DNA from 3 places in the Paenibacillus sp. F4 genome. Region 3 is predicted to be linked to each of the others. Evidence: riboswitches for the same ligand, from Rfam matches in the RefSeq annotation. Region 3 holds a riboswitch; each other region holds the start of a gene.

Region 1 (3,268 bases), on a different contig from region 3:
CCAATCGGAGCTTGTTAATCCTTGCATCGCCGGTGATGCAGCTTCTTCTGCCGTCATGCCTTTGGCTGGATTAGTATAGGCTCCACGACGGTAGCCATTCATAACTTCGGAGGAATCCCAACGGTTTTTGTTACGGTCCGCATTATAATGATCGGAGATGAAGAATACGCTTCCCCCGTTATTCACGTATTGCAGTAGGGCAGCCTGCTCGGATGCCTTAAAGGCAACATTCGCTTCACCAATAATGAACACATCATATTGGCGCAACTTGTCATATGTTATGGCCTGCTCTCCATAAGTAAAAGGAATGGGACGATTCAATTGGTCTACCGTAAAGCCTACATTACGCAGTCCATTGGCAAAGTCGGAGAAGGCGCCTTCAATGACCCAATCTGCTGCACCAGCGGTCTGTGCGTGCGTATTATCGAACAGCACCTTTTTGCCTTTTCCATCCGGCAGTGTAGTACCGGGTTGACCCGGGTTGCCAGGTTCACCTGGTTCCCCCGGCTCGCTTCCGCTCACCAGTTCAACAGCGCTTGGGCTTTTTACTCCGCCAAAATTATTGTAGGCGCCGAGTGTACCCGTCACACGAATTTTGCTGCCGATCAGCTCAGGATGGCCTGATAGCCCATATTGCCCTCTGTACGCTGAAGTCAGCTGTACATCCAATAGATTAGACGTATTACGTTCATTTGCCTGATCGGCAATCAGTACGTTAAAATCATTCGCGAACGGAGAAGAAAAGTTAGCCGTTTTCGATCCGGTAGCATGTCCGACGATGTAACCTTCCACCGTCACCGTATCTCCACTGCTTTGGCGCTGAAGTGCTTCGGCTACTGTCAATGCTCCCTCTGCCTTGACCTGACCGAATGGAACGAAGATCCCGATCAGCAGTGATACGATTGCTGCTAGATGCAGCATCCCTTTTAAGCGTGAACCTGTGAACCGCAAGCCTTTTACCATACGTCAATATCCCTCCTATGTTTTCCATAAATGTACTTGTCCTTTATCAGATTAGCCGCCAATCTTCTAATTCCTTCCTGATTTCATCCATAATTATGTAAATTTTAATCTTTTTTATTGGAAACGCACCTGTTTCAGGATTTTGCAAAATTCGATTCCAGTCGCTCCAAAGCGCAATATCTAGACGAACTAGGCCATTTCGATCTATATATTGTTCATTGGAAGTCGCTTATTGGGTTTTTGCAAAATCCTCGTTTATGTAAAAATTGAACCCTGTGATTGACACCGAGCACGGCATACATTACCCTAAGAAAGACATGTAGAACGGTATACGCGAATGAAGATGACGGGAGAGTCTGTCCAGAGAGCCTACACTCTGGCGGCACCGAAGGAGCAAGACGCCAGCACCCGGCTGGCGGATAATCTCTCAGGTCCATGTATCGTCATCTGACGCAACTCTGGAGAGAGCGCAAGCCACCCAAGGGGTAAGGCGGTAAGGACACCGCACGAAACTCTCAGGTAACGAGGACAGAGATAAGGGAAACTTCCTTATCCTGTCCTTTTTTGTGCTCACATTGTACGTCAGCATTAGGAACCGTCTATACGCGCAAAGACGCGGCAATACCATATACTATGGTATAGAACATACAGGGGGCCACACCATGCGTTTCAAAGATGTATTTTCCATTATCGGCCCGGCCATGACCGGACCTTCCAGTTCACACACCGCAGGCGCGGTGCGGCTCGCACGCGTTGCCCGGCACTGGCTCGGGGCGCAGCCTGACCGTGCCCGCATGACACTGTACGGCTCCTTTGCCGACACGTACAAAGGACACGGTACAGACCTAGCGCTCATCGCAGGGCTGCTCAATTACGATACAGACGATCACCGAATTCCGGATGCCGAGCAATGGGCAGAGCAAGCCGGGATGACCGTGGAATTCGCCGTCAGCGGGCTACCCGCTCCTCATCCGAACACCGTCCGTTTCGAGCTGTGGAAGGGCGAGGATCAGCGCACACTGCTGGGCTCCTCCATCGGCGGCGGGAGCATCCATGTCCAGCAACTCAACGAATTCCGAGTCAACCTGACCGGGGAGCTGCCTACGCTGGTGCTTCTTCACTCAGATAAGCCCGGTACATTGGGCGCGGTGACTTCAGCGCTCGGCGCGGCTGACATTAACATTGCCTATATGCACGTGGATCGCAAAGGCCGGGATGGTGAAGCACTCACCGCCATCGAAACGGACAGTCCTGCTACGGCTGAATTGATCACAAAGCTGCGGTCCTTGCCTCATATGTACGAAATTAAAATGATTAATTTGAAAAAAGGAGCTGAATCCGATGCGGTTTAGCCATCTGCATGAGATCAGCGCTTTATGCGCTGAAGAATCCACCACGATTGGCCGCCTGATGATTCAAGAGCAGGTACAAGAGACGAATACACCTGAGGAAGAAATCTTCCGCCAAATGTCTGATTATTATGAAGTGATGAAGGAAGCCGTTCATCGCGGTCAGACGCAAGACACCGTATCCCGCAGTGGATTGACGGGCGGTGACGGCAAGCGCCTAGCCGAGTATCTGCGGGCAGGGGAAACCTGCTCCGGCGATGCCTCCGCGCTCGCTATGGCTTATGCCCTCTCCGTGTCGGAGGTTAATGCGTCCATGGGTCGCATTGTCGCCACGCCCACCGCAGGTTCATGTGGGGTTATCCCTGGTGTATTCATCAGTGCGCAGGAGCGGTTCGGCTGGGATGATGAGCATATGGTGCACGGCCTATTCGCCGCTGGAGCCATTGGCTACGTGATCGCCAACAACTCCTTCATTTCTGGCGCGGAGGGAGGCTGTCAGGCTGAGATTGGCTCAGCTATCGGGATGGCCGCTGGTGCTATGGTCGAGTTGCGCGGTGGTACGCCTGAACAGGCTGTTCACGCCGTGGGTCTCGCTCTTAAGAACACGCTCGGCCTCATTTGCGACCCCGTCGCCGGACTCGTGGAGATTCCGTGCATTGTGCGCAACGGGCTGGGAGCCGTGACTGCACTTGCCGCAGCGGACATGGCTTTGGCGGGTGTGCGCAGCGCTATTCCGTCTGACGAAGTCATTGACGTGATGCTTGAAGTCGGCAGTGCGATGCCGTCGAAGCACCGCGAGACCGCCAAAGGCGGCTTGGCCCAGACGCCGACTGGCAAGCGTTTGACCGAATCACTTACACGCAACACACCGACCAAGAAGGATAAGTCATAATTTATAAGCGGTAGCCTCCTAAAACAAAAGAGCAAGCATATCGTCCTTGGACGTATGCTTGCTC
Region 2 (3,268 bases), on a different contig from region 3:
AAGCTGTTTACGGCGGGTAGCTGCGGCGGACAGTGAGCCCGCTTCCGCCAGTGCAGTCGCTCCGTCGTACATGCTGGCATTAGCTACAGCCATGCCCGTCAATTCGCAAATATACGACTGAAATTCGAAAATGGCTTGTAGCTCGCCTTGGCTTACTTCCGGCTGATAGGGGGTGTAGGCTGTATAGAATTCCGAGCGTGAAGTGATGTGCTGGATGACGGACGGAATATGATGATCATAAATTCCTGCGCCAAGGAAGCTGGCATGTGTGTCTGTATTGGCGTTGTGTCTGGCCAGCTCGGCCAAGTGGCGGGTCAAGGCTTTCTCATCGAGTCGAGAAGAAAGAGGGAGTTCCCCTTGATATCGAATGGCCTCTGGAATGTCACTGAACAAATCATCAATGGATGATACACCGACCACACGCAGCATTTCGGTTTGATCCTGCTCAGTCATAGGGAGATAACGATGCTGCTTCATAGGTTCTGGCTCCTTTCGAAAAGCAAAATTTTAAATCGTAAATTAGCTAATAAAAAAGTGTGAGATGAGAAACCCGGAAGTTCATATCTGACATGTTTGCTTTATTGAAATGAAGAGAGTTTAAGATCAGCGCGGGCGTTTATAAAAGGGTGTTGCCACCACCTCGGCACGCAGGCGTTTGCCACGAATCTCAACCTCCAGCGGTGTGGAGAGGACGCTAAAACGACTGTCCACCAAGGCGAGGCCCAGATTACGCTTCAAGGTGGGCGACTGAGTTCCCGTTGTGACCTCACCGATGCGTTGTCCTTCTGCGAATACCGGATAATGGGCGCGTGGGATACCGCGATCAATCATTTCCAGCCCGATCAATTTGCGAGGAATCCCTTGATCTTTCTGACGTTGCAGTGCTTCTCTACCGATAAAATCTCCTTTATTCAGCTTGACGAAGTACCCTAGACCGGCTTCAAGTGGTGAAATCGTGGCAGATAACTCCTGTCCGTACAGCGGCAACCGTGCCTCAAAGCGTAGGGTATCCCGAGCACCAAGTCCAGCGGGAATCAGCCCATACGACTCACCGAAACGAAGCAAACTCTCCCATACGGCTGGTGCTTCCGCGGCAGGTACGTAAAATTCAAAACCGTCTTCGCCCGTATATCCGGTTCGTGAGACGAGAGCTTTTGCTCCGAACAATGGCACGTCCTCATGGAAGCGGAAAGATGCCAGATTCGTAATGTCCGTATCTGCCACGGCTGCGGCAATTCGTACTGCTTCTGGTCCTTGCAACGCCAGCAATGCTATCGCATCAGACACATTCTCCATGTGAACGGATGCAGGCATATGGCGAATGAGCCAATCCCAATCCTTATCGATGTTAGAGGCGTTCACTACGAGCATGTAGCGTTCTGGTCCTTTGCAGTAAACAAGTAGGTCGTCTACTACACCTCCATCGGGGTAACACAGGAGTGAATATTGTGCCTGACCTGCTTCCAACTGGCTGACATCATTCGTGGTCACCCTTTGCAGAAAAGCTTCGGCCTCTTTGCCTTCAACCAAAAACTCGCCCATATGCGATACATCGAATAAACCCGCACGTTGGCGGACGGCCTCATGCTCCTTTTGAATGCCGCTAAACTGAACGGGGAGCTCCCAGCCGCCAAAGTCAATACAACGAACCCCAGACTGCGTCCCGTAGGACGAATATAGCGGTGTTCTTCGCAAATTAGTCATTTTTCCACTCCTATCCGGTGTGATCGGCTAAACAAAAAAGACAGGCCGAAAAAAACGTATAGACAGCAGTCTATACTCTTTTTTCAGCTCTGTCCTTGATACCAGAAAGTTACCCCGGTATGTACCGGGTTTCCTCTTGGGTGATCCGCTCCAATAGCGAATGCTCTCCAGAGATGCGTCCGGCAGAGGTCCTTTTGCCTGAGAGATTCACCTGCAAATGCAGGCTTACTCCTTCGGCGCTACCTTCGGGATCTGCGGTATATTACCTGGCTGTGCAGATAACAACTTGATCCGATTCGCGTGCACAACTGTCTCACAAGCGGCAACAGCTATGCGAATCTTTTTGGCAGTCTCTCCCTCTGCGTTCATCCGCGTTTGCAGTTGTCGGGGTGTTTCCCAAAGTATTTGCTATAATCCATTAATACGCAAATTCATTCAAAATGTCAATAAAAATGTCATCGAAAACAATAGAAAAAACATTTAATATATAAATAAGGATATGTAAGCGTTTGTTATAAGCTATCATATTTTTATATAGTACGCTATATGAGGTGATATGAAGTATTTTTGTTAGTATTATTGACATGAGTGTTCTTGTTGTCATAATCTTAACCTGTCTAATACAGGTGAGCAAAAGCGATTTTATTCATATGGAAGTGAGGGGAACAGGATGGGTGAAGTGAAGCAGCAACTTTGGTATACAAACGAACATGAGTGGGTTCAGCGTACAGAGAATGGGACGGTGCGGGTTGGTATTACGGACTTTGCACAGCATCAACTGGGTGATATTGTTTTTGTAGAATTACCTGAGGTGGGAGTAACGATTGAGCAGGGAGCGGAGATCGGTACGATTGAATCGGTGAAGACGGTATCCGACCTTTTTGCTCCGGTGACGGGAAACGTATTAAAGGTGAATGAAGCGCTGGAAAGTACGCCTGAACTAGTAAATGAATCTCCCTATGAAAAAGGTTGGATGATCGAAGTAGAGATGGGCAAAGATGTGGAGGAAACATTGGGCAAGCTACTGTCTGCGGATCAGTATGAGAAGTTGATTTCGGAGTAATAATGGGGCAATACAGCATGAAAAAAGAGCGTGTTATTCTGAATTTTTTATATTGATTTTCAATTGAATAAGAGCATCGTTAGTTCGCTCGTTTTTTGTATAAAATAGTCGCTATGATCTGCCATAGCGGCTATTTTTTTGTTGTCATTTTGGAAGCGTAATTACGTGTTTTACTCTGGCACAGAAGGTGGTTCCCTATAAGTTTGTGCAGATTTAAATTCCTGTTTTTTCGACTAATTTCTATAGCTACAGGTCATATTAAGAAGAATTATGCAGGTATAATACCATCCCGGATAATTTAAATTTAAATGTTGTCATCAACGTTCATGACGAAAGTACGTTTTCATTTCGTTGATGAAGATAGCGCTGTCATTTAGTATGAATTTTAAGAAAAGGTAGTGATGCTTACCTACAAGGAGGATTTGAATATGAGCACATTGGACACAAAGCCAAGTTCAAAAGGAGGCACTCGTGTCGCCGTACAGCGTTTTGGCCGTTTTC
Region 3 (3,268 bases):
GCTAGGTCTGACGCAGAAGTATAATGGCTGGCTGGGACGTGAAGTCATACAGCATTACGTAAATTATGCCGAAACGGTGTTTACGCGCTATAAGGATAAAGTAAAATACTGGCTGACCTTTAATGAAATCAATGTAATGACCATGAGTCCGTTCACCGGTGGCGGTGTGGTTATTGACCGTGTAGAAAACAAACAACAAGCGATATATCAAGCATTGCATCATCAATTTGTAGCTAGTGCACTGGCGACCAAACGGGGACATGAGATCATCCCGGGCGCTCAGATCGGCTGTATGCTGGCACGTATGGAAAGCTATCCACATACGTGTAACCCAGAGGATATACTGAAAGCCCAGCATGAAAATCAGATGAACCTGTTCTTTACGGATGTGCATGCCCGTGGGGAATATTCCAACTACATGAATCGTTATTTTGAAGAAAATAATGTTGTAATACACACAGAACCAGGCGATGCCGAAATATTGAAAAATAATACGGTTGATTTTATCTCATTCAGCTACTATATGACCTTGACCGTATCTGCAGGTCCAGAAGGTGAGAAAGCAGCAGGAAACCTGATTGGCGGCGTGAAAAATCCATATTTACAGTCCTCTGACTGGGGATGGCAAATTGATCCGATCGGTCTGCGTGTTACGCTGAACACGTTATATGACCGCTACCAAAAGCCGCTGTTCATCGTGGAAAATGGCTTGGGTGCTTATGATAAGGTAGAAGAAGACGGTTCTGTGCATGACACATATCGTATTGATTACTTGCGTCAGCATATTGTTCAAATGAAGGAAGCGATTGCCGACGGTGTTGATCTGCTTGGCTACACCAGCTGGGGTCCTATCGACCTTGTGAGCATGTCTACTTCCGAAATGTCCAAGCGCTACGGATTTATTTACGTTGATCTGGATGATGACGGTAACGGAACGCTCAAACGCTCCAAAAAGGACTCATTTAACTGGTATAAAAATGTGATAGCAACCAATGGTGAAGAATTGTAATTCCATATTGTCTCGGGCGGGTATAGCAGAGGACATCCTAAGGATGCAATCTGCTGTACCCGCTTTTTCGATAGACACAATAATAATATTTCAGAGGGCTTCACAAACTTTTCACTTGTAATAAGCTGAAAGTTTTCTGTATAATGAATAAAAATTTCATATGTCTGGTTGATGTTTGCGGGAGATGGAACGAAAGTTCCGACCGAAGGGGCAAAACTCTCAGGTGCTTAGGCTGATTACAGCAACAAGCGGGGACCGTAAACGGACAGAACTCTGGAGAGACCCTTAATTGGGCGCCGAAGGTGCACCGCAGAGAACATCTGCTTAAACTCTCAGGCAAAAGGACAGAGACGCGAATAACCTGTGACAGGGAATGCCCTAGGCTTTTTTATGAGCTATTAGTGGCAGAAAACCTGCACAAGATGGTTGTATTTTTTCGTGCCTTTAACCTCTCCAGGAGTCGAATCAGCGGATTTGACTCTTTTTTGTTTTCTAATATGCTGGAGGAGCGGGTTGAAATGAATTTGGTACATGTGTTAGAAGCGATTAGTAGCTGGATATGGGGGGCGCCTCTCATCATTCTTGTCATGGGAACGGGGTTGTGGCTGACCATACGTTTGAAGATGCTGCAGGTATTCCGCCTGCCCCTGGCGATCAAGCTGATCGGTAAGGCCCCGAATGAAGGCAGCGGGGATGTAAGTAGTTTTGCGGCTTTGAGTACAGCGTTGGCGGCTACAGTTGGCACAGGAAGTATTGTCGGCGTAGCGACAGCCATTAAGCTGGGCGGGCCGGGTGCCTTGTTCTGGATGGTTGTTGCAGCCTTTTTTGGGATGGCGACGAAATATGCGGAAGGTGTACTTGCGGTAAAATACCGGGTGAAAGATCGGAATGGACAATTTTCCGGCGGCCCGATGTATTATATTGAGAAAGGTCTTGGACGCCGTTTTAAACCGCTGGCGATGCTGTTTGCTTTTTCGGGCATGCTGGTAGCGTTGTTCGGGATTGGAACGTTTCCGCAGGTCAAAGCGATTGTATCTTCGACTGAAAACAGTTTTGGCGTTCCGCCTATTGTAACGGCACTGATTATTGCGGTCCTTACAGGACTGGTTACTATTGGAGGACTCAAAAGCATTGCCAAGGTATCGACGAAGGTCGTTCCTTTTAAAACAGGCTTGTACGTACTGATCTGTCTCATCGTACTGATTCGGTTTGCTGACCAACTTCCTGCCGCAATTGCGCTGGTGCTCCATTCGGCATTTTCAACTACATCTGCAACGGGCGGATTTGCCGGAGCTACGATTATGCTGGCCATGCGTAGTGGGGTAGCCAGAGGTATTTTTGCCAATGAGGCCGGATTGGGGAGCGCACCGATTGCAGCTGCAGCTGCCAAAACCAAATGGCCTGCGGAGCAAGGGCTAATTTCCATGACAGGCGTGTTTATTGATACGATGGTTATTTGTGTGATGACCGGGTTGACGCTACTGGTTAGCGGTGTGTGGAGCGGGCCTACCGATGCGGGCCTGATGACTCAGCAGGCATTTTCCAGCGCATTCCCGCTGGGGGCAGAACTGCTCACAATCATTCTGATTATGTTCGCCTTCACCACTATGCTTGGCTGGAACTACTACGGGGAACGCTGTGTTGAATACTTGCTTGGGGTTAAGTGGATTAAGCCATACCGTTATCTGTTCATCGTACTGGTTGCCGGGGGCGCGTTCATTAAACTGGATGCGATTTGGTTGCTGGCAGATATCTTTAACGCAATGATGGCTTTCCCGAACCTGATTGCACTGCTCGGCTTATCAGGAATTGTAGTTGCAGAAACCCGAACCTATATGGATTCTCTGAATTCTAGTAAGAAAAAGGGCATTCTTGCAGGTGCCAGTGTAGGGGCAGCTATTCAAGTAGAAGAAAAGGGACAAACGGTTAATTCATAAATTCCAAAAGGGAGTGCCCTCAGCCACCATAGGCTTGAGGACACTCCCTTTTAAATGTTATAACGATGCACGTAAAATAGCTAAAATATCTTCTTGATTCAGCTTTTTATAATTACCAAAGCCTCCGTATTCCATTTCACGGGCTGCAATGATTGCGACTTTTTCCAATTGCTCATCATTAATATTGTAATCGGCCAGGGTGGAAGGGGCACCGAGACTTGTCCAGAATGCACTCAGGCGATCAATCCCCTCCAAAGCAATTTCCTTATCCGTTTTACCAGTGGTATCTAAATCAAACATACTGAGCATCAGCCGCTTCATG

Evidence for each region. A riboswitch is a leader RNA that binds a small molecule or an ion and turns the genes downstream of it on or off. The one in region 3 is predicted to bind glycine.
Region 1: linked by a shared signal. The riboswitch ahead of sdaAB (L-serine ammonia-lyase, iron-sulfur-dependent subunit beta) and the one ahead of C1T21_RS24715 (alanine/glycine:cation symporter family protein) in region 3 are both predicted to bind glycine.
Region 2: linked by a shared signal. The riboswitch ahead of gcvT (glycine cleavage system aminomethyltransferase GcvT) and the one ahead of C1T21_RS24715 (alanine/glycine:cation symporter family protein) in region 3 are both predicted to bind glycine.

Annotation. Positions count from the first base shown of each region.
Region 1 covers NZ_POVS01000003.1:15,052-18,319, reverse strand. The annotation lists gene C1T21_RS00110 (DUF6359 domain-containing protein) at 1-963, opposite strand, end outside; glycine riboswitch at 1,301-1,416, shown strand; gene sdaAB (L-serine ammonia-lyase, iron-sulfur-dependent subunit beta) at 1,626-2,315, shown strand; gene sdaAA (L-serine ammonia-lyase, iron-sulfur-dependent, subunit alpha) at 2,305-3,204, shown strand.
Region 2 covers NZ_POVS01000017.1:86,104-89,371, forward strand. The annotation lists gene gcvPA (aminomethyl-transferring glycine dehydrogenase subunit GcvPA) at 1-477, opposite strand, end outside; gene gcvT (glycine cleavage system aminomethyltransferase GcvT) at 604-1,704, opposite strand; glycine riboswitch at 1,881-1,980, opposite strand; gene gcvH (glycine cleavage system protein GcvH) at 2,375-2,767, shown strand; gene C1T21_RS19075 (PTS mannitol transporter subunit IIBC) at 3,196-3,268, shown strand, end outside.
Region 3 covers NZ_POVS01000020.1:288,171-291,438, forward strand. The annotation lists gene C1T21_RS24710 (glycoside hydrolase family 1 protein) at 1-1,009, shown strand, start outside; glycine riboswitch at 1,178-1,254, shown strand; glycine riboswitch at 1,273-1,367, shown strand; gene C1T21_RS24715 (alanine/glycine:cation symporter family protein) at 1,528-2,946, shown strand; gene C1T21_RS24720 (iron-containing alcohol dehydrogenase) at 3,004-3,268, opposite strand, start outside.